DNA from 4 places in the Geodermatophilus sp. SYSU D01119 genome. Region 3 is predicted to be linked to each of the others. Evidence: riboswitches for the same ligand, from Rfam matches in the RefSeq annotation. Region 3 holds a riboswitch; each other region holds the start of a gene.
The links. A riboswitch is a leader RNA that binds a small molecule or an ion and turns the genes downstream of it on or off. The one in region 3 is predicted to bind cyclic di-AMP.
Positions count from the first base shown of each region.

Region 1 (7,651 bases), on a different contig from region 3:
GCGGCGGCCGTCGACGACGGGCGGGCGGCGGCGCTGCTGGCGCGCTGGGTGGACGTGAGCCGGGCGGCTGCGGGGGCCTGACGCCGGCTCAGTCGGCGTTCTCGAGGCCGACGGAGAACGCGGCCTCGAGGTCGTGCCGGGAGTAGGCGCGGAACGCGATGTGCGTCTCGGTCTCCAGCACGCCCGGCACCTTGTTGATCCGCCCGGCGATCACCTCGGCGACCTGCTCGAACTCGCGGACCCGCACGATCGCGATGAGGTCGACCTCGCCGGCGGTCGAGTAGACCTCGCTGACGCCGTCGAGGTCGGCGATCGCGGCCGCCACCTCGGGGATCGCGTCGGTGGCGGCGTCGACCATCACGATGGCGGTGATCACGCTGCCGGACTCTAGCCGCGGCGCCCCCGCCCCGCGGGCCGTCAGGCGACGACGACGCGGTCGGGCCGGGAGCGGGTGCCGAGCTGCCGCCCGTCGGCGAAGGGGTCGCGCAGCGCCCGGCCGGCCTCCACGCGGGCCAGGAAGTCGCTGAAGCCGCCCGTGCCCGGCGCGGCGCAGGCCAGCGTCCCGTCGACCTCGACCAGGCGGGTGCCGGGCTTCTCCATCCAGCGCAGCACGAGCTCGGTCTCGTCGACGGAGGCCGCCAGCTCGCCGTCGGGACCCGGCACGGTCTCCGCGGTGGCCCGCAGCAGCGCCAGCGCGTCGCGCACCGACGTCGCCCGGGGCGCGCCGCCGGCGGCGACCAGCCGGCCGCGGCGCACCACCGTCAGGTGCCAGCCGCCGGCGCCGTCGGGGCGGGCCAGCACGAACTCCGGGACGGCGGCCAGCGTCTCGAGCCGCTGCCGGCGGCGCACCGCGCGCACCAGCACGGCGACCCGGTCGCGCAGCACCGCGGCGTCCTCGTAGCGCTCCTCGTCGGCCAGCCGGTCGACCCGCGCCAGCAGCGGCTCGACCAGGGCCCCGGGGTCGCCCGCGACGGCGGCCCTCAGCACCTCGGCCACGACGGCGTACTCCTCGACCGACTGCGCGCCGGTGCACGGCCCGCCGCAGCGGCCCATGCCGAACAGCGCGCAGGCGCTCGTGTGGACGCGCGGCGAGAGCCGGGAGGTGCACTGCCGCAGCGGCAACGCCTCGTGGACGGCGGCCATCGCCATGTCGGCGGCGCGCCGGTCGGCGAAGGGGCCGAGGAAGACCCCGGTGCCCGGCCGCGTCCGGCGGACGGCCGACAGCCGGGGGAAGGGCTCCTCGGTGAGCCGCAGCCACAGTGCCCGCTCGGGGAAGCGCGACCGGCGGTTGTAGCGCGGCTTGTGCTCGGCGATCAGCCGCAGCTCGCGGACGGCGGCCTCGAGGTCGTGCGCGCAGGGGACGGCGTCGACGCGGGTGGCGAGGGCGACCATCTCGGTCATCCGGCTGCGCTGCTCGCTGGAGGTGAAGTAGCTGCGGACGCGGGTGCGCAGGTCGTTGCTCGTGCCGACGTAGAGCGGCTCGTCGCGCGGGCCGCGGAAGACGTAGACGCCGGGGCCGTGCGGGACGGCGTCGGCGAGGTGGCGCTTGCGGCGGCGCGCCGGGTCGACCTGGCGGGTCAGCCCGGTCAGCTCCTCCAGCGACGTCACCCCGAGCGGGCCGAGTCGTTCGAACAGGCCGTGGAGGACGTCGACGGTCGCGCGGGCGTCGTCGAGCGCCCGGTGGCACGGCGAGGTCGCGGCGGAGAAGAACGGCGCGAGGGTGGCCAGCTTGCAGTTGGGCACCTCGTCGCGGGAGAGCAGCCGGCGGGCCAGGACGGCGGTGTCGACCGAGGCGGCCGCGGGCCAGGCGGTGCCGGTCTGCTCGCAGGCGGCCCGCAGGAACCCCAGGTCGAAGGGGGCGTTGTGCGCCACGAGGACGGCGCCGCGGGCGAACTCGAGGAAGGCCGGCAGGACCGCGTCGATGCGCGGGGCGGTGGCCACCATCGCCGTCGTGATGCCGGTGAGCACGCTGATGTACGGCGGCACCTCGCAGCCGGGGTCGACCAGCGACTGGAACTCGCCGAGCACCTCACCGGCGCGGACCTTCACCGCCCCGATCTCGGTGATCGCGGAGTCCTTGGGCGACCCGCCGGTGGTCTCGAGGTCGACCACCACGAAGGTGACGTCGGCCAGCGGCGTCCCGAGCTCGTCGATCGTCGCCTGGACGAAGGGCAGCGGCTCGTGCGGGACCGGCCGGGTGCGGGGGAGCGGGCGGTCGCCGTGGGCGGGTGCCTGCTCGTGTCGCGGCGGCCGGGAACCGGCCCCGCTGGCGGGGAAGAGCACGGCGGGACGGTAGGCCGGGGGTCGGACAGTCCCGGGGAGGCGGCCCCGGCGGGGGTGCCGGGGGAGGCGCCGGACGGGGTCCCGGGCGGGCTCCCCGGCGCGGCGCCCGGCGTGTCCTCGCCCGGGCGGGGGAGCCGCGCCCGCACCGGTTGCGGCACCGGCACGGCCCGGACGACGATCGCGCGGCGGACCAGGGGGGTCCGGTCCAGTGAGGGTGGTCCGATGCGTGCGCGCTCCCGCCGGCGCGGCGCGGCGTCGCCCGGCGCCGCGGCCCTCGTCCCGGTGCCTGCCCCGGTGCCTGCCCTCGTGCTGGCCCTCGTGCTGGCCGTCACGCTCGCCGGCCCGGCGGCCGCGGCACCCAGCGACCAGCCCGGCGGCACCAGCGGCACCCTCGACAGCGCGGCGCTCGACCGCCTGCAGCAGCGCGCCGCCGAGGTGCAGGCCGACCTGCAGCAGCGGCAGGCCGAGGTGCAGGCGGCGCAGCAGGCGCTGGCCGCCGCGCAGGCCGACGCCGACGCCGCCCGGGACGTCGTCGCCGGCGCGGAGGAGGAGCTGGCCCGCCACCAGGCCGTCGTCGCCCGCTACGCCTCGGCCGCCTACCGCGACGGCGGCACGTTGACGCCGCTGTCGGTCCTGCTCAGCGGCGCCGACCCCGGTGACGTCGTCGCGGCCATCGGCTACCTCGAGGCCGTCGACGACCACACCGCCGCGACGGTGGGTGCCGCGGAGGCGCAGCGCCGGGCGGCGGTCGCCGAGCAGACGACGGCCGAGGCCGCGCTGGCCGAGGCGCAGCAGCGCGCCGACCAGCTGTCGGGCCAGGTGGCCGAGCTGCAGGCGAGCGCGGAGGCGGTCACCGACGAGCTCGACGTGGCGCTCGGCGACGTCGACCGGCAGCTGTCGGACCTGCAGCGCCAGCAGGCCGACGTCGACCGGCAGACGGCGGCCAACTGGCGGGCCTACCTCGACCAGCTCGCGGCGGCCGGGATCACCGCCCCGCCGGCGTCGGCGCTGCGCGACCCGGTCGCCGGGCTCCCCGGCGGGCTGGTGCCGGTCGGGGCCGCGGCGGGCGGCGCCCAGCGCGGCGCGGCGCAGCTCCCGCGCGAGCCCACGTCGCTGCTGGTGCTGCCGGCGGAGACGCTGGCCGCCGTCACCGCGGCCATGGACACCCTCGGGAGGCCCTACGCGCCCGGCACGGCCGGGCCGGACTCCTGGGACTGCGGGTCGCTGGTCTCGACCGTCTACCGCGACGCCGGGATCGACCTGCCGGTCGACCAGGCGGGGCTGTTCGCGGTGACGACGCCGGTCGACCTCGCCGACGTGCTCCCCGGCGACCTGGTGTTCCTCGGGACGCCGGAGTCGGGGCTCGGGCACGTGGGCATCGCCCTCGACGGGCAGACGATGCTGGCCGCCGACGGGCGGGCCGGCGCGGTCGTCGTCCGCCGGCTGCCGGCCGACCAGGTGCTGCACCTCGGCCGGCCGAGCCTCGGCCCGCGCGCGGAGGTGGTCCCGCCGGCCCCCACCGGCGGCGCGCTGCGCGTCGAGTGCGGCAACACCGTCTACCCGCCCAGCTTCGACGGCGCCCGGTCCTGGGGCGGCTACCCCAACGGGCTGATCCCGCCCAGCGCGCTGTGCCCGATCGGCGTGGGCTCGCACGCGCTGCGCTGCGACGCCGCCGCGGCCTGGCGGGCGATGAGCGCGGCCTACGCGGCGGCCTTCGGCCGGCCCGTCTGCATCACCGACTCCTACCGGACCTACGCCTCCCAGGTGCGGCTCTACGGGGAGAAGCCGGCGCTGGCGGCGGTGCCGGGCACCAGCAACCACGGCTGGGGCCTCGCGGTCGACCTGTGCGGCGGCATCGACACCTTCGGCACCCCGCAGTACGCGTGGATGGTCGCCAACGCCGGCCGCTTCGGCTGGCTGCACCCCACCTGGGCCGACCCGGGCAACGGCCGCGAGGAGCCCTGGCACTGGGAGTACGCGGGCAGCTGAGCCCGGACTGTCGGTGGCCGTCCCTAGCGTGCGGCGCAACCGACAGGGAGACCCGTCCCGCCCGCCGCCCGGCACCCTCCGGGCGCGCGGCGGGGCACCGGAGGGACACCGCCATGCTCATCGACTGCGACTCGTGCACCCTGCGCGGCACCGGCTGCGCCGACTGCGTCGTCACCGTGCTGCTCGGCGCGCCGCCGGCGGAGCTGGGCACCGAGCCCGTGCTGCTGCCGGTGCCGCCGGTCCCGGCCGCCACCGCGCGCACCGCGGCGGACGCCGGCGCGCCCCGGCCGGGCGTGGTCGTCGACTTCGACGACGTCGAGCGCCGCGCCGTGCGCGCCCTGGCCGACGGCGGCCTGGTGCCTCCGCTGCGTCACCGTCCGGCGGGGGAGTCCCGTCCGGGCGGGCGCCGCCGCACCGGCTGAGACGCAGGTGACAGCGCGGACGGGTACGCACCGGAGTGGCGCGGCTGCTCACCGTGTGTGTTCTCACAGTTCCCGGGGTCCGCGTTTGTCACAACTGCATCACGTCCGTACTGTGGCCGCGTCCGGCCGGGTGGTCGTCACCCACTGCGAGGTGACCTCGGCCGGTCACCGCCGAGTCACCGGACGCCACCCCCGGGTGTGCGCGAGGTGAGCCGGGGACCCACCGCAGCACTGGGGTGAGTTCTCACGGGCGCCGGTCCGCCGGGGTCCAGAGATAGGGCACGTCTTCCCAGCCCGAACCCGTCAGCTAACTCGGTAGGCGGTTGCTGAGGAAGAAACGGAGAGCCGCCGCCCGTGGCGACCCCCCGCCCCTCCCTGGGGCATGCCCGAGAACAGTCCGCGTCCCGCACCACCGCCCGTGTCGCAGGGCCGCACCGCCCCTCCCGCCGCCGCCTCCTCGGCCGCGTCGCGCTGGTCGGCACCACCGCCGCGCTGACCGTGACGCTCCTCCCCGGCGCCGCGCTCGCCGACCCGGAGCAGGCCACCACGCCGGAGCAGGCCGCCGAGCTCGCCGCCGACGCCGGCCGCCGCCTCGAGGCGGTCTCCGAGCAGGTGAACGAGGCCCGCGAGGTGCTCACGCAGCAGCAGGCCGCCGCCGAGGCCGCGGACCGCGCCCTGGCCGACGCCCAGGTGCAGCTGCAGGCCCTCGACGGGCAGATCCGCGAGGTCGCCCGCACCGCGTGGACCGGCGGCAACGACACCTTCGCCGGGCTCGAGCTGCTGATGACCAGCGACTCCGCCGACGAGTTCGTCAGCTCGCTGGCCACGCTCGACCAGATCGCCGGCCACACCACCGACGTGCTCGCCCGCGTCGGTGAGGCCGCCGCCGCGGCCCAGCAGGCCCAGGCCGACGCCGACGCCGCCGAGGCCGACGCGCAGCGCACCCTCGACGACCTCAGCGCCCAGGAGGCGCAGCTCGAGGACGACATCGCCGACTACCAGGAGCAGTTCGCCGCGCTCACCGCCGCCCAGCAGGAGGCCGCACTGGCCGCCCAGCAGGCCGGCGAGGCCGCAGCTCCCGCGGCTCCAGCGGCGGCCGGCGGCAGCACCGGCGCCAGCGCCCCGGCGGCGCAGGCCGCGACGTCCGAGCCCGCTCCGGCGGTGGCCGCGGCCGGCGGCGGGAGCGGTGCCGCCCAGGCCGCCGTGCAGACCGCGCTGGCGCAGGTCGGCGACCCCTACGTGTGGGGCGCCGGCGGGCCGAACGCCTTCGACTGCTCGGGCCTGACCCAGTACGCCTACGCGGCGGCCGGGATCAGCCTGCCGCACTCGAGCCGCATGCAGTCGCAGATGGGCACCGCGGTCTCGCGGTCGCAGCTGCAGCCGGGCGACCTGATCTTCTACTACAGCCCGGTCAGCCACGTCTCGATGTACATCGGCAACGGCCAGATGGTGCACGCGTCCACCTCCGGTGTGCCGGTGAAGGTCGTGCCGGTCGACTCGATGGGCGGCATCACCGCCATGCGCCGCATCGCCTGACGGCAGCACCCCACCAGCGAGGGCCGGTGACCCGATCCGGGTCGCCGGCCCTCGCTGCGTCCGGGGTCCGGTGCTCCCGGGGGCCGGGCCGCCCGGCGCGGCGCGCGCCTAGGATCGGCCGGGTGAGCTGGGCGGCGGGGTGAGCGGAGCCCGCCAGGAGGACCGCACCGGTCCCGCGGCCGCCCGCCGGTGGAGCGCCCGCCGCGCCGCCCTCGTCGTCGCCGGGGTGCTCGGGGCGGCGTTCGTCGTCGTGGTCGCCGTGCGCACGCCGTGGACGGTGCTGCCCACCCCGCCCGGCGGGGCGACCCCGGTCACCGACGACGCCGGGCTGCCCGCCGAGGTCGTGCGCCGCGCCGAGGCGCTCGCCGCCGACCTGCGGCCCGCGTCGCTGGCCAACCTCCTGCTCGGCCTCGCCGTCTCGGCGCTGTTCGGGCTGACCCGCCTGGGCAGCCGGCTGGTCGGCGCGCTCGGCCGCGCGGACGGCCGCCGCTGGCCGCTGACCGTGCTGGCCGGCACGGTCGTCCTGCTGCTCGCCGGACGGCTGGCCACGCTGCCGATCAGCGCGTACGGCGAGGTGGTCCGGCACCGCTACGGCCTGTCCACCCGCTCGTGGGGGCTGTGGCTGCGCGACGTCGCCGTGAACACCGCCATCGACGCCGGCCTGACCGCGCTGGGGCTGCTCGCGCTGGTGGCCCTGGCCCGGCGGGCGCCGCGGACGTGGTGGGCGTGGGCCTCGGCGGGCGCCGCGGCGCTCGTGGTGGCCGGCTCCTTCCTCTACCCCGTGGTGATCGAGCCGGCGTTCAACAGCTTCGCGTCGCTGCCGGCCGGGCAGCTGCGCACCGACGTCCTGGAGCTCGCCGAGGAGAGCGGCACGCCGGTCGAGGACGTCCTCGTCGCCGACGCCTCCCGCCGCACGACGTCGCTCAACGCCTACGTGTCCGGCTTCGGCTCCACGCGCCGCGTCGTCCTCTACGACACGCTGCTCGAGGAGGTGCCCGACGACGAGATCGAGTCGATCGTCGCCCACGAGCTCGGGCACGTGGCCACCGACGACGTCCTCACCGGCACGCTGATGGGCGCGCTGGGCGCGGCCGGGGCGGTGGCCCTGCTCGGCTGGCTGCTGTCCTGGGCGCCCCTGCTGCGCCGCGCGGGCGCGGAGTCGGCCGGTGACCCGCGGGTCGTTCCGCTGGTGCTGCTGCTCGTCGCCGTCGGCACGCTCGTGGCCACCCCGGTGCAGAACCTGGTCTCGCGGCACGTGGAGGCGCGCGCCGACCTGCACGCCCTCGACCTCACCGGCGACGCCGCGGCGTTCGTGGCGATGCAGCAGCGGCTGGGGGAGACCAACCTCTCCGACCCCAGCCCACCCGCGGCCTGGCAGTGGTTCTTCGGCTCGCACCCGACGACGGCCCAGCGGGTGGCGA
Region 1 is NZ_JBJGYL010000021.1:22,228-29,878, forward strand. It holds gene trpD (anthranilate phosphoribosyltransferase) at 1-81, shown strand, start outside; gene ACI79X_RS16090 (Lrp/AsnC family transcriptional regulator) at 89-376, opposite strand; gene ACI79X_RS16095 (DEDD exonuclease domain-containing protein) at 418-2,283, opposite strand; gene ACI79X_RS16100 (NlpC/P60 family protein) at 2,506-4,272, shown strand; gene ACI79X_RS16105 (hypothetical protein) at 4,386-4,694, shown strand; cyclic di-AMP (ydaO/yuaA leader) riboswitch at 4,854-5,032, shown strand; gene ACI79X_RS16110 (C40 family peptidase) at 5,193-6,230, shown strand; gene ACI79X_RS16115 (M48 family metalloprotease) at 6,370-7,651, shown strand, end outside.
Region 1: another riboswitch for cyclic di-AMP. It lies ahead of ACI79X_RS16110 (C40 family peptidase); the one in region 3 lies ahead of ACI79X_RS05235 (aggregation-promoting factor C-terminal-like domain-containing protein).

Region 2 (7,651 bases), on a different contig from region 3:
CCTGCCTCTGCTGCTGCATCTGCTGGGCGACCTGCTGAGCGTGCATCTGCTGCTGGTGCCAGGCCTGTTGCTGCCACGCCTGTTGCTGTTGCCATGCCTGGACCTGCTGCTGTACCGCCATGTGTTCCTGCTGGGCGATCACCTGCCGCTGGTGCTCGAGCGCCATTGCCTGCTGAGCCACCTGTACGCGAGCTGCGTTTTTCGTTTGACGGGCGTAGCGGGTCGCGCGCTGCTCCTTGTCCCGAAAGGACACCAGTCCGAACGTCGAGAGCGACACGGTCTTGCGGAGCAGTCCCACGGGTCGTTCCTGTCTTTCGGCAACGGGCGTTCCGCATCCTCGCCTGTCGTCTGTGTTGGGGAAACCTCCACCCAAGCGGCTCACCCCGCTGGGGACGTCGCCGAGGGTGTGACGGCGCGGCGACTCGGGGCCCACCGGCGGGGGACCAGCCGATCATGGAGCCCGCGTGAGAACGTCCCGTCTCGATGTACCGCACCGACGGCTCCCTGGTCCTGAGCCCCACCGACCTGACCCGCCACCAGGCCTGCGCGCACGTGACGACGCTCGACCTCGCCGTCGCCGACGGCCGGCTCAAGCCACTCGCCGGCGGCCCCGACGACCACGCGCTGCTCATCGCCGACCTCGGCACCGAGCACGAGGAGAAGTACCTGTCGGCGCTCGAGGCCGAGGGGCGCAGCGTCGTCCGCATCCCCACCCGGTTCGACGCCGCCGGCCGCCGCGAGGCCGAGGCGCTCACCGTGCAGGCGATGCGCCAGGGCGTCGACGTCATCGCCCAGGCCGCGTTCTTCGACGGCGTCTGGGGCGGCGCGGCCGACTTCCTGCTGAAGGTCGCGTCGCCGTCGAACCTCGGCGCCTGGTCCTACGAGGTCGCCGACGCCAAGCTCGCCCGCCGCGTCAAGGTGCCCGCGCTGCTGCAGATGGCCACCTACGCCGAGCGCCTCGCCGTCCTCCAGGGGAAGGCACCCGAGCACGTCTGGGTGGTCACCGGCGACGGCGCCGCGAACCCGTGGCGGCTGGTCGACGTCGCCGCCTACGCCCGGCGCGCCCGCGCCAAGCTGGCCGGTTTCCTCGCCGCCCCGCCGCCCACCGCGCCCGTCCCCGTGCCCTACTGCAGCCAGTGCTCGTGGAAGGCGCGCTGCACCGCCGAGCTCGCCGACGCCGACGACCTCAGCCTCGTCGCCGGCATGCGCGCCGACACCCGCGCGGCCCTGCGCGCCGCCGGCATCACCACCCTCGAGCAGCTCGCCGCCGCCGACCCCGAGACGCTCAAGGCCGCCCGGATCGGCGCCGCCACCCGCGCCCGCGTGCAGGAGCAGGCCCGCGAGCAGCTGCGCGAGCGGCGGACCGGCGTCCCCACCCGCACCCTGCTGCCACCCACGAAGGGCCTCGGCCTGCTCCGGCTGCCCGAGCCCAGCGACGGCGACCTCTACCTCGACTTCGAGGGCGACCCGCACTCCGCCGACGGCGCGGGCCTCGAGTACCTCGCCGGCATCGGGCGCCGCGACGGCAGCTTCACCGCGTTGTGGGCGCACGACCCCGCCGCCGAGAAGCAGATGGTCGCCGATCTGATCGACCTGATCCTGGACGCCTGGCGCGCCGACCGCGGCATGCACGTCTATCACTACGCCGCCTACGAGGTCAGCGCGCTCAAGCGGCTCACCGGCCGCTACGGCGTCCGCGAGGCCGAGCTCGACGAGCTGCTGCGCAACGAGCGCTTCGTCGACCTCTATCCCGTGGTCAAGCAGTCGATGCGGATCAGCAAGGGCTCGTACTCGATCAAGAAGGTCGAGGCGTTCTACGGCCGCGAGCACACCGGCGACGTCGCCGACGCCATGGGCAGCGTCATCGCCTACGAGAAGTGGCTCGCCGACCGCGACCCGCAGCGCCTCGTCGACATCGAGCTCTACAACAAGGACGACGTCGACTCGACCCGCGAGCTGCACGACTGGCTGGAGACCCAGCGCGAGGAGCTCGAGCGCGAGCTCGGCGGCCAGGACCGCCCGCTGCTGTCGGAGGCCACCGGCCCCGTCGAGCGCACGGAGGCCGAGCTCGCCGAGCTGGCGCTGGTCGACCGGCTCAAGGACGCCGGTCACGACCTGCTCGGCGACCTCGTGCAGTGGCACCGCCGCGAGGCCCGCCCCGGCTGGTGGGAGTTCTTCGCCCGCAAGGAGATGGACGACGACACGCTCGTCGAGGACGGCACCGCGCTCGGCCGGCTGGGCGCGCCGGTGGAGATCGGCCAGGAGAAGCGGTCGAAGCTCTACGAGTACCGCTTCCCGCCGCAGGACACGAAGTTGTCGGTCGGGTCCACGGCGGTCGACGTCGACCAGCGGGTGAGCGTCGGCTCCGTCGTCGCGCTCGACTCCGCCGAGGGCCGCGTCGTCGTCAAGACGGCGAAGGCCCCGGCGACGCCGCGCGGGCTCGGGCCCAGCGGGCCGCTCGACGACAAGGGCATGCGCGCCGCCATCACCGCCACCGCCGACGACGTCCTCGCCGGCACGCCGTGCCTCGGGCAGGCGTTGCTGGAGCGGCGGGTTCCGGCCGACTGCCGCCGTCGCCCCGACGAGCAGGCCGGCGACGCCGTCGTCCGGATCGGGCTGCGGCTCGACGGCGAGGTGCTCGCCGTCCAGGGCCCGCCCGGCAGCGGCAAGACAAGGGCGGCGTCGATGCTCATCCGCGCGCTGCTCGACGCTGGCAAGAAGGTCGGCGTCACGGCCACCTCGCACGCGGTCATCGGCAACGTGCTGTCGGCGGTCGACCGGCCCGCGCTGCAGAAGTGCGACGAGCACCAGGCGTGCGGCGCCCCCGGCGTCGAGTGGTCGAAGGACGGCAAGGACGTCGCCCGGCGGCTCGTCGACGGCGACGTGCGGCTGGTCGGCGGGACGGCGTGGTTCTGGACGCAGCCCGACCTCGCCGAGGCCGTCGACGTGCTCGTCGTCGACGAGGCGGGGCAGTTCTCGCTGGCCAACGCCGTGGCGGTGGCGCGGGCGGGCAAGTCGCTGGTGCTGCTCGGCGACCCGCAGCAGCTCGCGCAGCCCTCGCAGGGCGTGCACCCGGGCGACTCGGGGCTGTCGGCGCTGGAGCACCTGCTCGAGGGGCACCCGACCGTGCCCGAGGGCCGCGGCATCTTCCTCGACACGACCTACCGGATGCACCCGGCGCTGACGCGGTTCGTGTCGGACCTGGCGTACGAGGGCCGGCTGGAGTCGGCGGCGCTGCGCGAGCGGATCACCGTGCGGCCGGGCGGGCTGGTGTCGGGTAGCGGGCTGGCGGTGCGCTCGGTGGCGCACACGGTGCCGGCGGCCGCGTCGTCCATGGAGGAGGCCGCCGAGGTGGCCTCCGTCTGGCGGTCGCTGCAGGGCGTCGGCTGGGTTGACGCCGAGGGGACAGAGCGGCCGATCGGCCCGGACGACGTGCTCGTCGTCGCGCCGTACAACAACCAGGTGGCGCTGATCCGCTCGCTGCTGCCCGACGGCGCGCGGGTGGGCACTGTCGACCGGTTCCAGGGGCAGGAGGCGCCGGTGGTCGTGTACTCGACGACGTCGACCTCGGCAGACGAGGCGCCGCGCGGGGTGTCGTTCCTGTACGACCTCAACCGGCTCAACGTGGCGGTGTCGCGGGCGAAGGCGCTGGCGGTCGTGGTGATGAGCCCGCTGCTGCTCGACGCGCAGGTGCGGACGCCGGAGCAGCTGCGGCAGGTCAACGCCATGTGCCGGCTGGCCGAGCTGGCCGGTGTCTGACACCGCGGAGCTGGCCGCCCTGCTCGGCGTCGGCGCCGACGTCCTGGTGCGGGCGCTCGGCGACGGCTGGACGGAGGTCGCCGGGCCGCCGCACGAGCGGTGGTTCGTCAGCGGGCACCCGGTGCAGGTGGCCGTCGGCTGGGACGGGTTCGGCTTCACGCTGGCCCGTCCCGAGCCGCGGTGGTCGGGCGACGAGCTGGTGTGGGAGTTCGCGGCCGAGCGCGGCTTCAGCTCCGACGAGGTCGTCTACGAGCGGGCGGTGCTGGCCGAGGCGGCGGAGGAGGTCGCCCGCCGTCGTCGTCGGACCTTCCGCTGGTGCCCGGTGTGCCGCGAGGTCAACGCCCGCGAGCACGTGCACGACAACACCGGCCTGTGCACGCGCTGCGCCGAGCGCCACCTCGGCGTCACCCACTGAGCAGGCCCGGGAAGGGCCAATAGCGCTACGAAGGCCCCTCCACCGGCCCGGCGGCGGCGCCCCGGTCGGCGGGAACCGGGGCGCCGTCGGTCCGTCAGGCGATCCGGCGGGCGCCCTGGTAGCCGGTCATGGAGTCGAGGTCCACGACCGCGACCGGCTTGCCGGCGGTGGACGCGTGCACCATCTGGCCGTTGCCGATGTACATGCCCACGTGCGAGACCGGGCTGTAGAAGAACACCAGGTCACCGGGCTTGAGGTCGGACTTCGCCACCGGGGTGCCGAACGTCGACTGGGCCCGCGAGGTGCGGGGGATCTCCACGCCGGCCGCGCGGTAGGCGAAGCTGGTCAGCCCGGAGCAGTCGAACCGGTCGGGGCCGGTCGCGCCGTACTGGTACATGTCGCCGCGCTGGGCGAGCGCGGTGTCGACGGCCGCCTGGGCGACGCCGTTGGCAGCGGCCACCGGGGCCGCCGCCACGACCCCGCCACCACCGCCGCCGCCTGCGGCAGCCGAGGCCGGGAGGGGCGAGAGCGCGATGCCGGCTCCGGCGATGGCCGCGACGGCGATGCCGCGGAACGAGCGACGGGCGAGGGGCGTGCGTGCAGTCGTCATGGACGACGGTTCTCCTGTTCTCCACGGTCGCCTACCGGGTTAGCTGACGGGTTCGGGCGGGGGAGTCGCCCGGCGCGAGAGGTCGCGCTTCACCCCTGGGACTCGATGGGTCCCCGGTCCGGAGGGCGGCTGGCTGCCGGCGTCCGGTTCGGCGTGGTCCGACGGGTGTCACTCGGGTTCGTGACGAGGGCCCGGCCGGAACCAGGCGGAACGGTAGGGAGGGCCCCGGACCGTCACAACCGCCCGCGGAGGACGCCACGCCCGACCCCTCGCCGCCGACTTGACTCCGGCTCGGGATCCGACACGCCACCGCCACCACGGCCGACGCCGCCGGGACGCCCCGGCACGCCGGGGCCGGACGCGCGGTGACACGCCGCGCCCCGGAAGAAAGGAGGGCGCGGTGCGTCCGAACAGCGCGTCAGCGGCTCCCCACCCTCAGCCGGGGCAGGCCCGCCGGGGACGCCGTGGTTGCCGCGCGCGTTGACGGGGCAACGGGGAGGGGATCGAGAGAGAGGAGCACCCCATGGGCATGATGAGGAACCTCATCGCCTCCGGCGTCGCCGCGAAGGTCGTGCAGGAGCTGAAGAAGCCGCAGAACCAGGCGAAGATCAAGCAGTTCGTCCGCGACTTCCAGGCCAAGCAGCAGAAGAAGGGCGGCTCCGGCCGCGCCTACTGACCGCTGACCCGCTCGCGGCCCCCGTCCCACCTCGGGACGGGGGCCGCGGTGCGTCCGGGGCCGCTGAGACGGCACGTTGCGGTTCCGAGACGGCTCAGTCCCGACGTCCCGGACGGCGCCCCGTCCCCGTGTGACCCTCGCCGGCGTACCCATCGCGGCACCGGCGCCGACCTCCCCGGGAGGCGCTGCCGGCGCGCGTCCGCACGACCACCACGGGGTGTCCGTTGAACCAGTCCTCCGCCCGCCGCCGTCTCGGCGCCCTCCCCGTCCTGCTCGCCGCGGGGCTGCTCCTCGCCGGCTGCGGGGACGACGGCGAGACGGGCCTGCCCGCGCCCACCTCCACCCCGTCGGCCCCGGCGACGTCCTCCGCGGCGGCCCCGACGACGCCGGCACCGACGCCGGCTCCCGAGCCCGCGGTGGCGCCTGCCCCCACGCCGCAGGTGACGCCGCCGCCCGCGCCCGTCGTCGACTTCGCCATGCCCGCCGTCGTGGGCATGACGCTGCAGGACGCCCAGGACCTGATCCAGACCAACGGCGTCTTCCTGAGCCTGTCCCACGACCTGCTCGGCTCCCGCAACCAGGTCATGGACGCGAACTGGAGGGTCTGCACCCAGAACATCGCGCCCGGTCAGCGGGTCACCGGGAACGTCGAGGGCGCCATCGACCTCGGCGTCGTCAAGCTCGAGGAGCTCTGCCCCTAGTCGGCGGCTGACCACCGGACGGGGACGGCACGCGGCCGTCCCCGCCCGGTGCGTCTCAGGGCCGGCCGGCGTGCGGGACGTCGACCTCGGTCGCGAGCAGCACCGCCTCGCGCACCGGCGCGCGGTTGTGCTCGTAGAAGTCCGGCGCCGCGCACATGAGCAGCGTCCGGCCGTCCTCGCCGCCGAGCATGCAGGCGTAGACGCCCAGCCCCTCGGGCGCGGCGACGGCGTCGACGATCTCGCCGCCCTCGGCCACCCGCACGACCCGCCCGCCGACGGCGTCGGCCGCCCAGATGCAGCCGTCGGCGTCGAGGGAGCAGCCGTCCGGGGCGACGGCGAGCTGCCCGAGCACCTCGTCCACGGTGCGCCCGGTGACCTCCGGCCCGAGCGACGCCCACACCCGCCGGTTCGTCAGCGAGCCGTCGGCACCCAGGTCGAACGCGGTGTACCGGTTGCCGAGCGTCTCGCCGACGACGAGCGTGCCGCCGTCCGGCGTGATCACCGACCCGTTCGGGAACTGCAGCCCCTCGGCCGCCACCGACACCGTGCCGTCGGGGTCGATCCGCTTGAGCGACGCCGTCGCCGCGTCCCCGCCGCCCATCAGGTCGAAGCCGAAGTCGCCGACGAAGACGTGCCCGCCCGGGCCGACGACGAGGTCGTTGAGGTGCCCGCCGCAGTGCTCGGTGAGGTCGGCGTAGGTCGACAGCGCCGACCCGTCCCAGCGCAGCACCTCGTGCGTCTTCATCGACACGACCACGAGCGACCCGTCGGGCAGCCAGCCCTGCCCCGACGGCTGCCCCGGGACCTCGAACCGCACGGTCTCCCGCCCGTCGGTGGTCACCGTGCTCACCGTGTGCCGGTAGAAGTCCGACACCCACCACGTGCCCTCGTGCCAGCGCGGCCCCTCGAAGAACCCGCCGCCGGTCAGCACCGTCCGTACCTCGCGCTCTGCCATGAGCCGGACCCTAGGACGCCCTGACCGGCGTCACGGCCGCAGCGGTTTGAAGGGGACCTCAGTCGCCCTTGACGTTCACGACCTGGCGCAGCGTGTGCCGGATCTCCACCAGGTCCGCGGCGTCGGCCATGACGACGTCGATGGACTTGTAGGCATCCGGGTGCTCGTCGAGGAAGGCGTCCGACCGGCCCCAGGCGATGCCCGTCATCCGGCGGTCGAGGTCCGCGCGGGTGAACTGCCGCCGCGCCGCCCCGCGGGAGAACGCCCGGCCGGCGCCGTGCGGCGCCGACATGAGCGCGTCCGCGTTGCCCTTGCCGACGACGACGTAGGACGCCGCGCCCATCGAGCCCGGGATCAGCCCCCACTGGCCCTCGCGCGCCGAGATGGCCCCCTTGCGGGACAGCCACACGTCGGTGCCGGAGTGCCGCTCGCGGTCGGTGTAGTTGTGGTGGCACTGCACGACCTGCGCGCGGTGCACCTCCTCGGTGAGGAACCGGGAGAGCTGCTCGGCGACGCGGTCCATCATCTCCTCGCG
Region 2 is NZ_JBJGYL010000029.1:28,178-35,828, reverse strand. It holds gene ACI79X_RS19405 (DUF2510 domain-containing protein) at 1-298, opposite strand, end outside; gene ACI79X_RS19400 (TM0106 family RecB-like putative nuclease) at 484-3,759, shown strand; gene ACI79X_RS19395 (hypothetical protein) at 3,752-4,174, shown strand; gene ACI79X_RS19390 (C40 family peptidase) at 4,269-4,784, opposite strand; cyclic di-AMP (ydaO/yuaA leader) riboswitch at 4,797-4,948, opposite strand; gene ACI79X_RS19385 (hypothetical protein) at 5,308-5,460, shown strand; gene ACI79X_RS19380 (hypothetical protein) at 5,685-6,161, shown strand; gene ACI79X_RS19375 (SMP-30/gluconolactonase/LRE family protein) at 6,217-7,116, opposite strand; gene ACI79X_RS19370 (RtcB family protein) at 7,175-7,651, opposite strand, start outside.
Region 2: another riboswitch for cyclic di-AMP. It lies ahead of ACI79X_RS19390 (C40 family peptidase); the one in region 3 lies ahead of ACI79X_RS05235 (aggregation-promoting factor C-terminal-like domain-containing protein).

Region 3 (7,651 bases):
GGATCGCAGGGTGCCCGACCTCTCCTCCGGCCTCTCCCTCGGCGACGACCTGCGGGCCCTCGTCGACGCCTCCCCGTCCCCCTTCCACGCCGTCGCCGAGCTCACCCGCCGGCTGACCGCGGCCGGCGCCACCGTGCTGGCCGAGGACGACGCCTGGACCCTCGCCCCCGGCGGCCTGTACGCCGTCGTGCGCGGCGGCAGCGTCGTCGCCTTCCGGCTGGGCGCCGCGCCGCTCGCCGAGGCGGGCATGCGGCTGGTCGGCGCGCACACCGACTCCCCCACCTTCCGGGTGCGCCCGCGCTCCGACGTCCGGCAAGCGGGCTACCGGCTGGTCGGCGTCGAGCCCTACGGCGGCGGGCTGTGGCACACCTGGCTGGACCGGGAGCTCACCGTGGCCGGCCGGGTGGTGCTGCGCGGCGGGGACACCGAGCTGGTCCGGCTCGACGGCGCCCCGCTGCGGCTGCCGTCGCTGGCCATCCACCTCGACCGCTCGGTGCGCGAGGGCCTCACCCTCGACCCGCAGCGGCACCTGGTCCCGGTGTGGTCGCGGGACCTCGGCACCGAGCCCGGCCTGACCGAGGCGCTCGCCGCGGCGGTCGGCGTCGCGGCCGCCGACGTGCTCGCCTCCGACCTCGTGCTCGCCGACACCCAGCCGGCCGGGACCACCGGCGCCGACGGCACGTGGATCGCCGCGCCCCGCCTGGACAACCTGGCCAGCTGCCACGCCGGGGTGACCGCGCTGCTCGCCGCCGCGCCCGGCCGGCGCACCCAGGTGTTCGTGGCCAACGACCACGAGGAGGTGGGCAGCGGCTCGATGTCCGGCGCGCGCGGCAGCTTCCTCGAGGACGTCGTCCGGCGAGTCGTGGCGGTCACCGACCCCGGCGACCCGCAGGCGCTGCCCCGGGCGCTGGCCCGCTCGCGGCTGGTCTCGGCCGACATGGCCCACGCCGTCCACCCGACCCGGTACGACCGGCACGAGCCCGCGCACGCCCCGCAGCTCGGCGGCGGACCGGTGGTGAAGGTCAACGCCAACCAGGCCTACGCCACCGACGCGGCCGGCGGCGCCTGGTTCGCCGAGCGCTGCGCCGAGGCCGGCGTGCCGGTCCAGGAGTTCGTCTCCCGCGCCGACCTGCCCTGCGGCTCCACGATCGGCCCGCTGACGGCGACCCGGCTGGGGCTGGCCACCGTCGACGTCGGCGCGCCGATGCTGGCCATGCACTCCTGCCGCGAGCTGGCCTCGGCGCTCGACGTCCCGCTGGTGGTGGGCGCGCTGACCGCCTGCTTCGAGGACTGACGAAGGACCCCCTGCCCCCCACCGCTCGCACGCTCGCGGCGGGCCCCTGCACGGGGCCGGCTACGCGGACGGGGACTGCCCACCCGGCTGGGGCGGCGAGCGGCGGACGACGTCGGCGAAGGACTCCTCCAGCCGCGCCCAGGTGGAGCTCCACTCCACGAGCGGGTCGAGGATCCGCTCGAAGACGGCGAGCTGCTCGTCGAAGGCCTGCAGCTGCCCGACCAGGCCCTCGATGAGCTGCCGCTGCGCCTTCACCGAGGCGGCGATCGAGCGGACCTGCGCCGCCGACAACGCCCCCGGCGGCGAGGGCAGCCGCGGCAGCGTGAACCCCGACGGCACCGCCCCCGCGGCGAGCCGGGTGGCCCGGTCGGTGAAGCCGCGCAGCTGCGTGACGAAGTCCTCGACCGTGCGCGCCACGCGGCCGCCGTCGCGGGGTGTCTCCTCCGGCTCGGTCACGTCGTCCTCCCCCGGCTCCGCCCGCCGCTCCCGGCGGGTCCCGGCCCAGTCTCGCGGCAGCGGCGGGCCCGCGCTCAGCCGACCAGGGCCCGCAGCGTCTCCGCGTCGCGCACGGCGTGACCGTGGCCGTCGTTGTTGAAGTAGGCGTAGACGTCGCGGCCCTGCCCGGCCCACTCGCCGATCCGGTCGGCCCACCAGCGCAGGTCGGCGTCGGGATAGGAGCCGGCGTACAGGTGCGCCGGGTCGGGGCCGTGCAGCCGGACGTAGACGAACGGCGCGGTCGCGCGCAGCACGCACGGCAGTCCGGCGCCGCTCATCACGCAGTAGGCGGCGCCGTGCCGCTCCAGCAGCCCGAACACGGCCTCGTCGTGCCAGCTCGGGTGCCGGAACTCCACGGCCACCCGCATCCACGGCGGCACCAGCGCCAGGAAGTACGCGAGCCGGGCGTCGTCCCGCGCCGCCGCCGGGTGCAGCTGCACCAGCAGCACCGCCCGCCGGGGGCCGAGCTCGTGCCAGGCCGCGGTCATCCGCTCGACCCACGCCTCGGGGCCGTACAGCCGCTTCGCGTGGGTGAGCCCGCGCGGGGCCTTGACCGACAGCTGGAAGCCTTCGGGCAGCCGCCGCCGCCACGAGGCGAAGGCGGCGGTGCGCGGCCAGCGGTAGAAGCTCGCGTTGAGCTCCACGGTGCCGAACCGGCGCACGTAGTGCGCCAGCCGGTCCCGCGGCGGGGTCCCCGGCGGGTACAGGACGCCGTCCCAGTGGTCGTAGCTCCAGCCCGACGTGCCGACGTGGACGGCCACCGGCGGGCTCAGGCCCCGCGGCGGAGGCCGGCCAGCCGCGCCGCGCCGGCCAGGGCCCGCCCGTAGGAGCCGGGCGCGAGCCGCACGAGGACGTCGGGCACGACGGCGCTGGCGCCGATGAGCAGCCGCGGGCGGCGGCGCTCGACCGCCTCGACGATGCGCCGCGCGGCCCGGTCGGCCGGGTAGCGCAGGAGCCGGGAGAACTCGGCGGTGCCCCGCGCGGCCTCCACCGGGTCGACGCCGCTGCCCAGCCGCGCGGTCTCCGCGATCCGGGTGGCGATGCCGCCGGGGTGCACGCTGGTGACGCCCACGCCGTCGTCGGCGAGCTCGTGGCGCAGCGCCTCGGCGAACCCGCGGACGGCGAACTTGCTCGTCGCGTACGCCACCTGCCCGGCCGGCGCCATGAGCCCGAACAGGCTGGACACGCAGACGACGTGCGCGCCGGGGTGCGCCCGCAGGGTGGGCAGCAGGGCGTGGGTGAGCCGGACGGCGGCGCGCAGGTTGACGTCGAGGACCCAGTCGAACTCCTCGAGGGTCACCTGGTCGAACCGGCCGGCCAGCGCGACGCCGGCGTTGTTCACGAGCAGCGTCGTCGCGGGGTGGTCGCGCACGAGGGCGTCGGCGGCCCCGCGCACCTGCCCGGCGTCGGCGAGGTCGGCGACGACGGTGTCCACCGTGCGCGCCGGGGAGGCGGCCCGCACCGAGGCCGCGACGCGCTCGAGCCGGTCGCCGTCGCGGTCGAGCAGGACGAGGTCGGTGCCGCGGGCGGCGAGCTGCGGCGCCAGGGCCGCGCCGATGCCGCTGGCGGCTCCGGTGACGACGGCGGTGCCGCTGAAGTCGAAGGGGCGCACGCCGCGGACGCTAGCCGCAGCGGGTCAGGGCAGCCGCCAGACGGTGGTGCGGCGCAGCCCCGGACCCTCGGTCTCGGGGACGTCGAGGGCGAGCACCGGCTCGAGCCGCTCGTGCGGGAGGTAGGGGCGGCCGGGGTCGCCGACCAGCACCTCGCAGCCCCGGGCGCGGGCCCGGTCGAGGAAGGGCAGCACCCGCTCGGTCATCTCGCGGTCGTAGCAGACGTCGCCGGCCAGGACGACGTCGACGGCGGGCGGCTCGCGGTCGAGCACGTCGCCGGTGACGCTGATGCCGGCCACCCCGTTGAGACCCGCGTTGACGCCGACCGCCGTCCGGGAGAACGGGTCGACGTCGCTGGCGAGCACGTGGCGGGCGCCGGCGAGCACGGCGGCGACGGCGACCAGGCCGCTGCCCGACCCGAGGTCGAGCACGCGCCGGCCGGCCAGCGGCACCGCGCCGTCGAGCACCGCGCGGGCCAGCGCCTGGCCGCCGGGCCAGGCGGCCGCCCAGAACGGCGGCGCCTCACCGGCGCCGCCGGCGGCGTCCTCCATGGCCTCCCAGAGGGCGACGACGTCGTCGGCGACGTGCAGCCGCACCTCCGGGACCAGCGACGGACGCCGGACCTGGGTGTGCGCACGGACGAACCCCGCGGGCACGACCCGGGTACCGGCCTCCGTCACCGTGCCGGTCAGTACCAGCCGGTCGACTGGGAGTGCGCCCAGGCCGCGCACGGGGAGCCGTAGCGCTCCTCGATGTAGATCAGGCCCGCGTCGATCTGCCGGTAGCCGTCGGAGGTCTTGGCGATGCCGGTGCTGGCCCAGGTGGAGTCGAGGAACTGCGGGATCCCGTAGGCGGTGCTGCTCGGGTTCTGCGCGTTGGGGTTCCAGCCGCTCTCCTTGCCCCACAGGCTCTCGAGGCAGGAGAACTGCTCGCCGCTGCCGACCTTGCTCATCGCGTACTCCTTGAAGGAGCCGCGGGCGGCCGGGGCGGCGGAGGCGGCCGGCGCCGGGGCGGCGGCGGAGGTCGACTGCTGCTGCGCGGCGGCCGCGGCGGCGGCCTGCTCGGCGGCGGCGGCCTCGGCCGCGCGGGCGGCCTCCTCGGCGGCGCGGCGGGCGGCCTCCTGCTCGGCGGCGATCCGCGCGGCCTCCTCGGCGGCGCGGCGGTCGAGCTCGGCCTGGTCGGCGGCGGCCTGCGCCTGGGCGGCGGTGGTCTCCTCGGCCGAGCGCTGACTGCGCGAGGCGGCGAGGTCCTCCAGCGGCGCGAGGTCGGTCTGCTCGACCACGGTCGCGGAGCCGGCCGGCTGCTGCGGGATGCCGAGCTGCTCGGCCACGCTCACCGAGGCGCTGACGGTCTCGGTGCCGGCGGAGGCGGCGGGGCTGCTGGCGGACAGCACGCCGACGACGAGCGCGCCGGCGGCCGCGGCGCCGAGCAGCAGCGCGGGGCGGCGGGGGCCCATCGGCGGGGAGCTGCGGCGGGCCCGGCGGGCCCTCGCGGGCCGGACGGCGTCGAGGACGGCGGTGTCGGTGCTCTCGGTGACGGACTCGACGGCGGTGCTGTCGACGGCGGAGGCCTCGACGGTCGCGGGGGCGTCGGCGGCGGCGGTGCGGGTACGGGAACGCATGAGGGGGTGGGTGCTCCGAGGGAGAGTGCGCGGCAGCCCCGGTCAGGGGCGGCGCTGCGCGGTCTGGCGGATGTCGCGGTCCACGGGTCCCGGCGGCGGGGCGCCGGTGGCAGGCAGGTGGGAGCCGGCGTCAGGCGGACGCGGGGGCGCGCATCGCGCGCGCGGCTGCACCTGCGGGCCGGGGAGGCCCGGAGGCGGGCATGCGGAGACTCTCCGTTCCTTCCGGAAGCCGCCTACCGGGTTAGCTGACGGGTTCGGGCGGGAAGAAGCCCTACGCACCAGGCGAGCGGGTGCTCGCCGGGGTGCGATTCACCCCAGGACTGCGGTGGGTCCCCGGCTCGCGCCCACGGGTGCGGACACGACTCGGCGGCGTCCGGTCAGGCTCCCCGGGTGGGGACGAGACGACCGACCGGACGCGGCCACGGTAGGCGTCGTTACCGGTCCGTGACAACACGGGACCGGAGATGCCGGTGGGACGGCCGAGGCCGGCGGGGTCCCGCGGGACCCCGCCGGACGGGCGTCCGCGCCGGTCAGGAGGCCGCCGCGACCTCGGGCCGGCTGCCGCCCTGCAGCACCGTGAGCTGCGACGCACCGCCGTCGGCGGCGGCGGTGCCGTCCGCGGGGGCGGCCGGGCCGTCCGCGGCGGCGGACTCGCGGCGGTCGGCGAGGACGGCGACGTCGCCGGGCAGCGCCCCGGCCACGACGGCGAGCGCCTCGTCGAGCTGGCCGGTCAGCCGGCGCAGCCACTCGCGGGCCTGCTCGCACCGCGCGTACAGCGGGGCGAGCTCGGACTCCAGCGCGCGGCGCCGCTCGAGCGCCTCGGCGTCGGCCCGGGCACGCGCCTCGGCGGCCTCCCGGTCCAGCCGGTCGCGCTCCTCGGCGGCCGCGCGGCGCAGGCCGTCGGCCTCCCGCCGGGCCGCCTCGAGGACGGCCGCGGCCTCCGACCGGGTCTGCTCGCGCAACGCCGCGACCGCCTCGCGCATCTCCGCGACGCCCGACAGGCGGGCCGCGGCCTCGGTCCGCGCGTCGTCGAGGACCTGCCGGGCCTCCTCCTCGGCGGCGGCCGTCAGCGCCGCGGCCTCGCGCTCGGCCCGCTCGTACAGAGCCCGCGCCTCCTCGGGCCCGGGCGCGGCGTCGCGCTCGCGGACGAGCGAGGACAGCCGGGCGCGCGCCGCCTGCAGGTCGGCCGAGACGGCGGCGTAGCGGGTGAGCAGGTGGTCGTTCTCGCGGCGCAGGACGAGCACCTCGGTCTCGGCCCAGTCCACGTACGCGTCGACCTGCATGCGGTCGTAGCCGCGGACGGCGCCGGTGAACACCGGAGCCGTGCCGAGCAGGCCGTCCAGGCCACCGCCCGGCCGGGGCCCGGCCCCGTCCTCCGCCCGCTGCTGGGCGGTGCCCTGATCCTGCTGCGCCATCCCGGTTCCCCCTCGGTGCGCGTCCGACCCGGCCCGTCCCGGCGGACCGGAGACGGTGATCACAGGCTCCCACCGCCGGGAGCCGGCGGGCCGGGCCCGGGAGGGCCCTGCGGACGGCTGCGGAGTGGGGACATCCGGCCGTGCCGGACCGGTCACCGAACGCGACGGGAAGGTCACGGCACGGTCACGCGCACCTGGGGAATGCCTGCGGGCGCACGGCGTTGCAGACGGTACCGTAGTTGCGCTCTCAACTAGATGGAGGACGAGATGCAGTTCGGGATCTTCACGGTCAGCGACATCACGACCGACCCCACGACCGGCCGCACGCCCAGCGAGGCGCAGCGGATCCAGGACGTGGTCACCATCGCGAAGAAGGCCGAGGAGGTCGGGCTCGACGTCTTCGCCCTGGGCGAGCACCACAACCCGCCGTTCTTCTCGTCCTCCCCCACCACCACGCTGGCCTACATCGCCGCGCAGACCAGCCGGCTGCAGCTGTCGACGTCGACGACGCTGATCACCACCAACGACCCGGTGAAGATCGCCGAGGACTACGCGATGCTGCAGCACCTCGCCGGCGGCCGCGTCGACCTGATGATGGGCCGCGGCAACACCGGCCCGGTCTACCCGTGGTTCGGCCAGGACATCCGCAACGGCATCCCGCTGGCGGTCGAGAACTACGCGCTGCTGCGCCGGCTGTGGGACGAGGACGTCGTCGACTGGTCCGGCCGGTTCCGCACCCCGCTGCAGGGCTTCACGTCCACGCCGCGGCCGCTCGACGGCGTCCCGCCGTTCGTCTGGCACGGCTCGATCCGCAGCCCGCAGATCGCCGAGCAGGCCGCCTACTACGGCGACGGCTTCTTCTCCAACCACATCTTCTGGCCGAAGGAGCACACGCAGCGGATGGTCGAGTTCTACCGCTCGCGCTTCGAGCACCACGGCCACGGCCGCGCCGACCAGGCGATCGTCGGCCTCGGCGGTCAGGTCTTCATGCGGAAGAACTCGCAGGACGCCGTCACCGAGTTCCGGCCCTACTTCGACGAGGCGCCGGTCTACGGCCACGGCCCCTCGCTCGAGGACTTCTCCCGCGAGACGCCGCTGACCGTCGGCTCCCCGCAGCAGGTGATCGAGCGGACCCTCGGCTTCCGCGACTACGTCGGCGACTACCAGCGCCAGCTGTTCCTCATCGACCACGCGGGCCTGCCGCTGAAGACCGTGC
Region 3 is NZ_JBJGYL010000005.1:80,932-88,582, reverse strand. It holds gene ACI79X_RS05260 (M18 family aminopeptidase) at 11-1,294, shown strand; gene ACI79X_RS05255 (hypothetical protein) at 1,355-1,750, opposite strand; gene ACI79X_RS05250 (DUF72 domain-containing protein) at 1,825-2,550, opposite strand; gene ACI79X_RS05245 (SDR family NAD(P)-dependent oxidoreductase) at 2,559-3,401, opposite strand; gene ACI79X_RS05240 (class I SAM-dependent methyltransferase) at 3,426-4,079, opposite strand; gene ACI79X_RS05235 (aggregation-promoting factor C-terminal-like domain-containing protein) at 4,088-5,020, opposite strand; cyclic di-AMP (ydaO/yuaA leader) riboswitch at 5,235-5,399, opposite strand; gene ACI79X_RS05230 (DivIVA domain-containing protein) at 5,551-6,435, opposite strand; gene ACI79X_RS05225 (LLM class flavin-dependent oxidoreductase) at 6,703-7,651, shown strand, end outside.

Region 4 (7,651 bases), on a different contig from region 3:
CGCGCTGCTGACCGTCGTGCTGTGGATGGTCGGCCTCGACTTCTGGTCGGGCCTGCTGTTCGGCCTCGTCCTGTCGATGCCGGTGGCCTACTTCCTGCTCCGCCGCTCCCGCGAGCAGCTGAGCGTGGCCCTGGTCATGCGCGCGGAGGAGAAGCGCCGCGCCAAGGAGGAGTTCCGCACCCGGCTGTCGGGCGACCAGCCCGCCTGACCGCCGTCAGCCGCTGAGCGCGAGGCCCGCCGCCAGCAGGACGCCGGTGGCGAGCGTGAGCAGGCCGGTGGCCTGCAGCGCCGCGATCAGCGCCGGGCCGCGCCCGCCGGAGAGCACCACCCGCGACGGCGGCACCGCGAGCGGCGCGGCGGCCAGCGCGAGCAGCGCCCAGGGCCGGACGACGCCGATCGCGACGACGACGGCGAAGGCGGCCGCGAGCAGCCCGGTGTACAGGAACCGGGTCCGCGCGCCACCGAGCAGCACCGCGAGCGTGCGCTTGCCCACCTGCGCGTCGCCCTCGACGTCGCGCAGGTTGTTGACCACCAGCAGCGCCACCGACAGCAGCCCGACCGGCACCGCGGCGGCCAGCGCCAGGCCCTCGATCCGGCCGGTCTGCGCGAACGTCGTCCCGGCGACGGCGACCAGGCCGAAGAACACGAAGACGAACACCTCGCCCAGCGCCCGGTACCCGTAGGGGAGCGGGCCGCCGGTGTAGGTCCAGGCCGCGGCGATGCACACCGCGCCGACGGCGACCAGCCACCAGCTCGACAACGCCGCCAGCACCAGGCCCGCGACCCCCGCGACGGCGAAGGACAGCAGCGCGGCGGTGAGCACCTGCCGGGCGGGCGCCGCGCCGGAGCCGACCAGCCGCATCGGCCCCACCCGGTCGGCATCGGTGCCGCGCTCGCCGTCGGAGTAGTCGTTGGCGTAGTTCACCGCCACCTGCAGGGCGAGGGCGACCAGCAGCGCCAGCAGCGCGGGGACCAGCCGGAAGCCGTCGAGCGCAGCGGCCGCGCCGGTGCCCACCAGGACGGGCGCGAGGGCGGCGGGCAGCGTGCGGGGCCGGGCGCCGGCCACCCACTGCGCCGGGGTGGCCATCAGCGGGTCACCGCGGCCGCGACGCCGCGGCGGTCGGGCTTGCCGGTGTGCAGCGTCGGCACGGCGTCGAGCAGGTGCAGCTCCCGCGGCGCGCTCGGCCCGCCCAGGCGCCCGGCCACCCACGCCCGCAGGGCGGCCAGCTCGGGGGCCGCCCCGGGTGCGGGCACGACGGCGGCCACCACGCGCTGGCCCCACTCGTCGTCGGGCCGGCCGAACACGACCGCGTCGGCGACGTCGGGGTGCTCGCGCAGCGCGCCCTCGACGGCCTGCGGCGCGACGTTGACCCCGCCGGTGACGACGACGTCGTCGAGCCGGCCGGTGACGGTCAGCCGCCCGTCGGGGCCGATCGTGCCGGCGTCGCGGGTGCGGAACTCCCCGCCGGGGAAGGCCTCCGCGGTGCCCTCCGGGTCGCGGCGGTAGCCGAGCGCGAGCACCGGACCGGCGATCGCGATCCCGCCGTCGTCCACCCGGACGCGGACGTCGTCGAGCGGGACGCCGTCGTACACGCAGCCGCCGGCGGTCTCGCTCATCCCGTAGGTGGTCACCACGGCCACGCCCTCCTCGCGGGCGCGGGCCAGCAGCGCGGCGTCGGTGGCCGCGCCGCCGACGAGGACCCCGTCGAAGGTGCGCAGCACCTCCGGCTCGCGCTCCAGGTACCGGCGCAGCTGGGTGGGCACCAGCGCGGTGTAGCGGCGGCCGGCGGGCATCCGGGCGACGGCGGTGGCCAGGGCCTCCCCGGGCGCGAGGACGGACGGGCGGGTGCCGGCCAGCGCCGAGCGGACGAGCACCTGCAGCCCGGCGATCGCCGAGACCGGCAGCGCCAGCAGCCAGGTGCCCGGCCCGCCGAGCCGGTCGAGGGTGGCGGTCGCCGACGCCCGCAGCGCCGAGGCCGGCAGCAGGACGCCGCGCCCGCCGCCGGTGGACCCGGAGGTGACGACGACGAGGTCGGCGCCGTCCTCGAGCGGCTCCTCCGGCGCGAGCACCTCCCGGGCGGCCGCAGCGGCGGGGCCGGCGGGGAGCACGGCCAGGGGCGCGGCGCCGTCGAGCGCGGCGCGGACGGCCGGGAGCACGGAGCCCAGCACGTCTGCGGGGGCCTCCGGCGCGGGGAGGACGGTGAGCTGCCGGGGCACGATCCCCGAGGGTACGACCCGCCCGGCCTACGCTTGCCGGCGTGATCACCTCCGTGCCGCTCCCGCCCGGGACGACGGCCACGGCGGTGTGGTCGGTGCCGATGCGCACCCGCTTCCGCGGCATCGACGTCCGCGACGGCGTGCTGGTGCGCGGGCCGGCCGGCTGGGGCGAGTTCTCCCCGTTCTGGGACTACGGCGTCGAGGAGAGCCGGCGGTGGTGGTCCGCCGCCGCCGAGGCCGCGCTGGAGGGCTGGCCCGCACCGGTGCGCGACGCCGTCCCCGTCAACGTCACCGTGCCCGCGGTCGGCGCGGAGCGGGCGCACGCGATCGCGGCCGCCTCGGGCTGCCGGACGGCGAAGGTGAAGGTGGCCGAGCCGGGGCAGACGCCGGCCGACGACCTGGCCCGGGTGGAGGCCGTCCGCGACGCGCTCGGCCCGGCCGGGGCGGTGCGGGTGGACGCCAACGCCGCCTGGGACGTCGACACCGCCGTCGCCCGCATCCGGGAGCTGGACCGCGTCGGCCTCGAGTACGCCGAGCAGCCCTGCGCCACGCTGGAGGAGCTGGCCGCGCTGCGCCGCCGGGTCGACGTGCGGGTCGCCGTCGACGAGGGCGTGCGCCGCGCCGGGGACCCGCTCGCGGTGGACCTGCGCGAGGCCGCCGACGTCGTCGTCCTCAAGGTGCAGCCGCTCGGCGGCGTGCGCGCGGCGCTGCGGGTGGCCGAGGCGCACGGGCTGCCGTGCGTGGTGTCCTCGGCGCTGGAGTCCTCCGTGGGCATCGCCGCCGGGGTGGCGCTGGCCGCCGCGCTGCCCGAGCTGCCGTTCGCCTGCGGGCTGGCCACCGTCGCGCTGCTGGTCGGCGACGTGACGGCCGACCCGTTGCTGCCGGTCGACGGCGCGCTGCCCGTCCGCGCCGTGGAGCCCGACCGGCTGGCCGAGGTGACCGCGCCCGACGACGTCACCGGCCGGTGGGCGCAGCGGCTCGCGGCGGTGCTGGCCGCGTGAACCCCTCCACCGCGTTCGCCCGCGTGCTGGTCGACGAGCTGGTCCGCGGCGGGGTGCGCGACGCCGTCGTCGCCCCGGGGTCGCGCTCGGCGCCGGTGGCGCTGGCCCTCGCCGCGGCCGAGCGGGCCGGTCTGCTGCGGCTGCACGTGCGCATCGACGAGCGGACGGCGTCCTTCCTCGCCCTCGGCCTCGCCCGGGCCTCGGGCCGCCCGGTGCCGGTGCTCACCACCTCCGGGACGGCGACCGCGCACCTGCACGCCGCCGTGCTCGAGGCCGACACCAGCGGGGTCCCGCTGCTCGCGCTGACCGCCGACCGGCCGCCGGAGCTGCGCTCGACCGGCGCCAACCAGACGATCGAGCAGCCGGGCCTCTACGGCGGCGCGGTGCGCTGGGCGGCCGATGTCGGGGTGCCCGAGGCCGGCCGCGAGGCCGCGCAGAACCGCTACTGGCGCTCGGTCGTCTCCCGCGCCCTGCTCGCCGCCACCGGCGCCATGTCCGGCGACCCCGGCCCGGTGCAGCTCGACCTGCCGCTGCGGGACCCGCTGCTGCCCGAGGAGGAGCCCGGCCCGCTCGCGGGGCCCTGGGCCGGGCGCGACGACGGCGGGCCGTGGACCGGCGGGGCGGGCGCGCCGGCCGGCGGGGACCCGCTGCCCGACGCCCCGCGCACGCTGGTGGTCGCCGGCGACGGGCCGTCCGCTTCCGGCCGGGCCTGGGCCGACGGCGCCGCGGCCGCGGGCTGGCCGGTGGTGGCCGAGCCCAGCGGGGGCGCGTGGACCGGCGACGCCGTGCGCGGCGGGGCACTGCTGCTCGGTGCGCCGGACTGGCTGGCGGAGCACCGGCCCGCGCGGGTGGTCGTGGTCGGGCGGCCGACCCTGTCCCGGCCGGTGTCGGCGCTGCTGGCCGACCCGCGCGTGCGGGTGGAGACGGTGGTGACCGGCCCGCGCTGGCCCGACCCCGCCCGCTCCAGCACCTCGGTCACCCGAGCTGTGCCGCCGTCCGGGCCGCCGGCCGACCCCGCGTGGGCGGCCGCCTGGTGGGCCGCCGCGGGGCGGGTGGGCGCGGCCGTGGACGCGCTGCTCGACGACGCGCCCGGCCTGACCGCCGCGCGGCTGGCCCGCGACGTCGTCGCCGCGCTGCCCGCCGGCGCCCTGCTGGTGCTCGGCTCCTCGACGCCGGTGCGCGACGTCGACCGGCTCGCCGTGCCGCGCGGGGACGTGGCGGTGCTGGCCAACCGGGGCGTGGCGGGTATCGACGGGACGATCTCCACGGCGATCGGGGCGGCGCTGGTGCACGGCGGCCCCGCGGTCGCGCTCATGGGCGACCTGACCTTCCTGCACGACCTCCAGGGCCTGCTGACCGGCGAGGGCGAGGCGCGGCCGGACCTCACCGTGGTCGTCCCGGACAACGACGGCGGCGGGATCTTCGCCCAGCTCGAGCCGGGCAGGCCCGCGTACGAGCGCGACTACCGGCGGGTGTTCGGCACGCCGCACGGGCGTGACCTGGTCGCCGTCGCCCGGGCCCTGGGCTGGGAGGCCACCGCCGTGACCGCCGCGGGTGAGCTGCCGGGGGCGCTGGCGCTGGGCGGGCCGCGGGTGGTCGTCGTCCGCACCGACCAGCGCGCGGAGGCGGGCCTCGCCGTCGCCCTGCGGGAGGCGGCCTCCGGGGCGCTCGCCGGTGGCTGAGGAGGCCGTTCCCCGCGCCGTCGTCCCTCGCGCCGTCGTGGTCCGCGCCGGCCAGGGGGAGGTGGTCCCGGCGGCGGGCGTGCTGCACCGGTCGCCCTGACCGGCGCCGGCACCGGCGGCCGCCTGGGTGTCGAGGAGTTCGCCGTGCCGCCTGGCGTGGTGGGCGCGCGGCCGCACGTGCACCACGCCCACGACGAGACCTTCGTCGTCCTCGCCGGGGAGCTGACGGTGTCCACCGACGACGGCGAGGCGGTGCTGCGGCCGGGTGACCTCGCACACGCGCCGCGCGGGGCGCTGCACGGGTTCCGCGACGGGGGCGCGGTGGAGGTCCGGGCGCTGTGTCCCTACACACCCCCGGGCTACGAGCAGTACTCCCGGGACGTGCCCGCCGCGGCGGGGGCCGGGGTCGAGGTCACCGACGACCTGCTGCGTGAGCTGCGCGCTCGTCACGCGACGGAGGCGCTGACCGATCGCTCGCGCCCGGGTACACGACGGATGACCGACACGCCGGACGCCGTCCACTGTGAGTGTCAACACGACGACAGTTACCAAAGCGGTATGTAACGTTTCGGTCGCGCTCAGCAAACAGGAGCGCGGCGCCCGGTCCGCCAAACCCTGCCCACCGGTCGCTCACGTCAACTCCCAGGGCAGGGGTGGGGGACCCACTTCCGGCGCGTGACGGCCTACGGGGGCCTGACCTGAACGCGTCTCCGGGGTGAAGCCGCGTCCCGCGGCCGGGCACCGATCGCCCGAACCCGACAGCTCACCTCGCCGGCGGTGATCGGGAGATCATCACCATGTCCAAGCACCGCGCACCCCGTTACGTCCGCACCAAGAAGGTCATCGCCAAGGCCCCTGTCGCCGCCGGCGCCACCGTCGTCGGTCTGGGCGTCCTCAGTTCGCCCGCCTCCGCCTCCACCGGCCACGACTGGTCCGGTGTCGCCCAGTGCGAGTCGAGCGGCAACTGGTCGATCAACACCGGCAACGGCTACTACGGCGGCCTGCAGTTCAGCCAGTCCACCTGGGCCGCGTTCGGCGGCACCGAGCTCGCCCCGCGCGCCGACCTCGCCACCCCGGCCCAGCAGGTCGAGATCGCCGAGGCGGTCCTCGCCGGGCAGGGCATCGGCGCCTGGCCGTCCTGCGGGAAGTACCTGGCCGACGGCACCACCGCGGCCGCCGCCGAGGCGCCCGCCGCCCCGGCCGCGCCCGCCGCCCCGGCTGCGCCCGCCGCCGAGGCCCCGGCGCCGGAGGCTGCCCCCGTGCCGGAGGCCGCCCCCGCGCCGGAGGCCGCCACCGCCGCGCCTGCCGAGGCCGCGCCTGCCGAGGCCGCGCCGGCCGAGGCTGCCTCGGTCGAGGCCGACACCGAGGACTACACCGTCCGCTGGGGCGACACCGTCGCCGAGATCGCCGCCGCCCACGCCCAGAGCTGGCGGGAACTGTACGAGCGCAACGTCGACGTCATCGGCAGCAACCCGAACCTGATCTTCCCGGGTCAGGTGTTCGCGGTGAGCGGGGCGGCCCCGGCCGCCGCGCCCGCCGCCCCCGCCGCCGAGGCGCCGGCCGAGACCCCCGCCCAGAGCCCCGCCCCGGCCGAGGCCCCCGCCGGTGGCTCGAACGCCGGGGAGTCCGCGCCCGCCGGCGAGGTCGCCCCGCTCGCCGAGGCCGCCCCCGAGGTCGCCGCGGCGCCCGCCCCGGTCGCCGCCGTCGCCACCATCACCAACAGCTCCGGGCCGATCCACGCCGCGGTGCAGGCGGCCGCGAACGCCGTCGTCAGCGCCGTCCCCGGCGCCGGCGACATCACCCTCGGCGGCACCCGGCCCAGCGCCGTCGACCCCGACGGCCACCCCTCGGGCAAGGCCCTGGACTACATGGTCATGAGCGACGCCGCCCTCGGCGACGCCATCGCGCAGTACCACGTGGACCACTGGGACGAGCTCGGCGTCGAGTACGTCATCTGGGAGCAGCGCATCCTCACCTCGCCCGACGGCGCGTGGCGTGCCATGGAGGACCGCGGTGGCGTCACCGCGAACCACTTCGACCACGTGCACGTGAACTACGTCGGCTGACGACAGCCCGACACGAGGACCCCGGCCGCCCGCGGCCGGGGTCCTCGTCGTACCGGGGCGGGCTCAGGACAGCGACGCCCAGTACGCGAGGTGGGCGCGGTGGAGCCAGCCGTCGACCCAGGCCCGGTCGGGCAGCGGCGGCACCGCCGGGCTGTCGCGCAGCGCCACCAGCCGCGCCTCGGCGTCGTCGACCGCCGCGACCACCTCGGCCAGCGGCACCTCGCCGCGGCGGACCCGCCGCAGGTACGCGCGGTCGGGCTCGGGCACCGGCAGCGTGATCCGGCCGGTGCGCAGCAGCTCGACGCCCTGCAGCCCGAGCCGCAGCGCGTGCGTCGCGAACTTCACGTCGAACCCGTGCGCGTCCACGAGCTCCGCCCGGCCGGGGCGGGCGCCGGTCATCGCCGCCCGCTGGGCGCGCAGGTAGCCGAGGAAGCGGTCGGCCGCGAGGCGCGAGACGAACCGGTCGGCGTGCGCCACCAGCTCCGCCCCGGTCTCCGTGCGGACCACGACCTCCTCGTCCGGCACGAACAGCAGGAGCAGGACCGTCGGGTTGCCGCCCAGCGCCAGGCGCGCCCACTTCCGCGCCGAGTAGACGACGACGTCGAGGTCACCGGCGCCCGAGCGGTTGGCCAGCCCGCCGGGCCGGTCCCAGGCGGTGTGCCGGTGGTACTGCTCGAACGGCACG
Region 4 is NZ_JBJGYL010000009.1:115,517-123,167, reverse strand. It holds gene ACI79X_RS09495 (DUF4229 domain-containing protein) at 1-208, shown strand, start outside; gene ACI79X_RS09490 (1,4-dihydroxy-2-naphthoate polyprenyltransferase) at 215-1,087, opposite strand; gene menE (o-succinylbenzoate--CoA ligase) at 1,087-2,217, opposite strand; gene ACI79X_RS09480 (o-succinylbenzoate synthase) at 2,259-3,218, shown strand; gene menD (2-succinyl-5-enolpyruvyl-6-hydroxy-3-cyclohexene-1-carboxylic-acid synthase) at 3,215-4,900, shown strand; gene ACI79X_RS09470 (cupin domain-containing protein) at 5,045-5,464, shown strand; cyclic di-AMP (ydaO/yuaA leader) riboswitch at 5,524-5,693, shown strand; gene ACI79X_RS09465 (transglycosylase family protein) at 5,698-6,966, shown strand; gene ACI79X_RS09460 (nucleotidyltransferase domain-containing protein) at 7,030-7,651, opposite strand, start outside.
Region 4: another riboswitch for cyclic di-AMP. It lies ahead of ACI79X_RS09465 (transglycosylase family protein); the one in region 3 lies ahead of ACI79X_RS05235 (aggregation-promoting factor C-terminal-like domain-containing protein).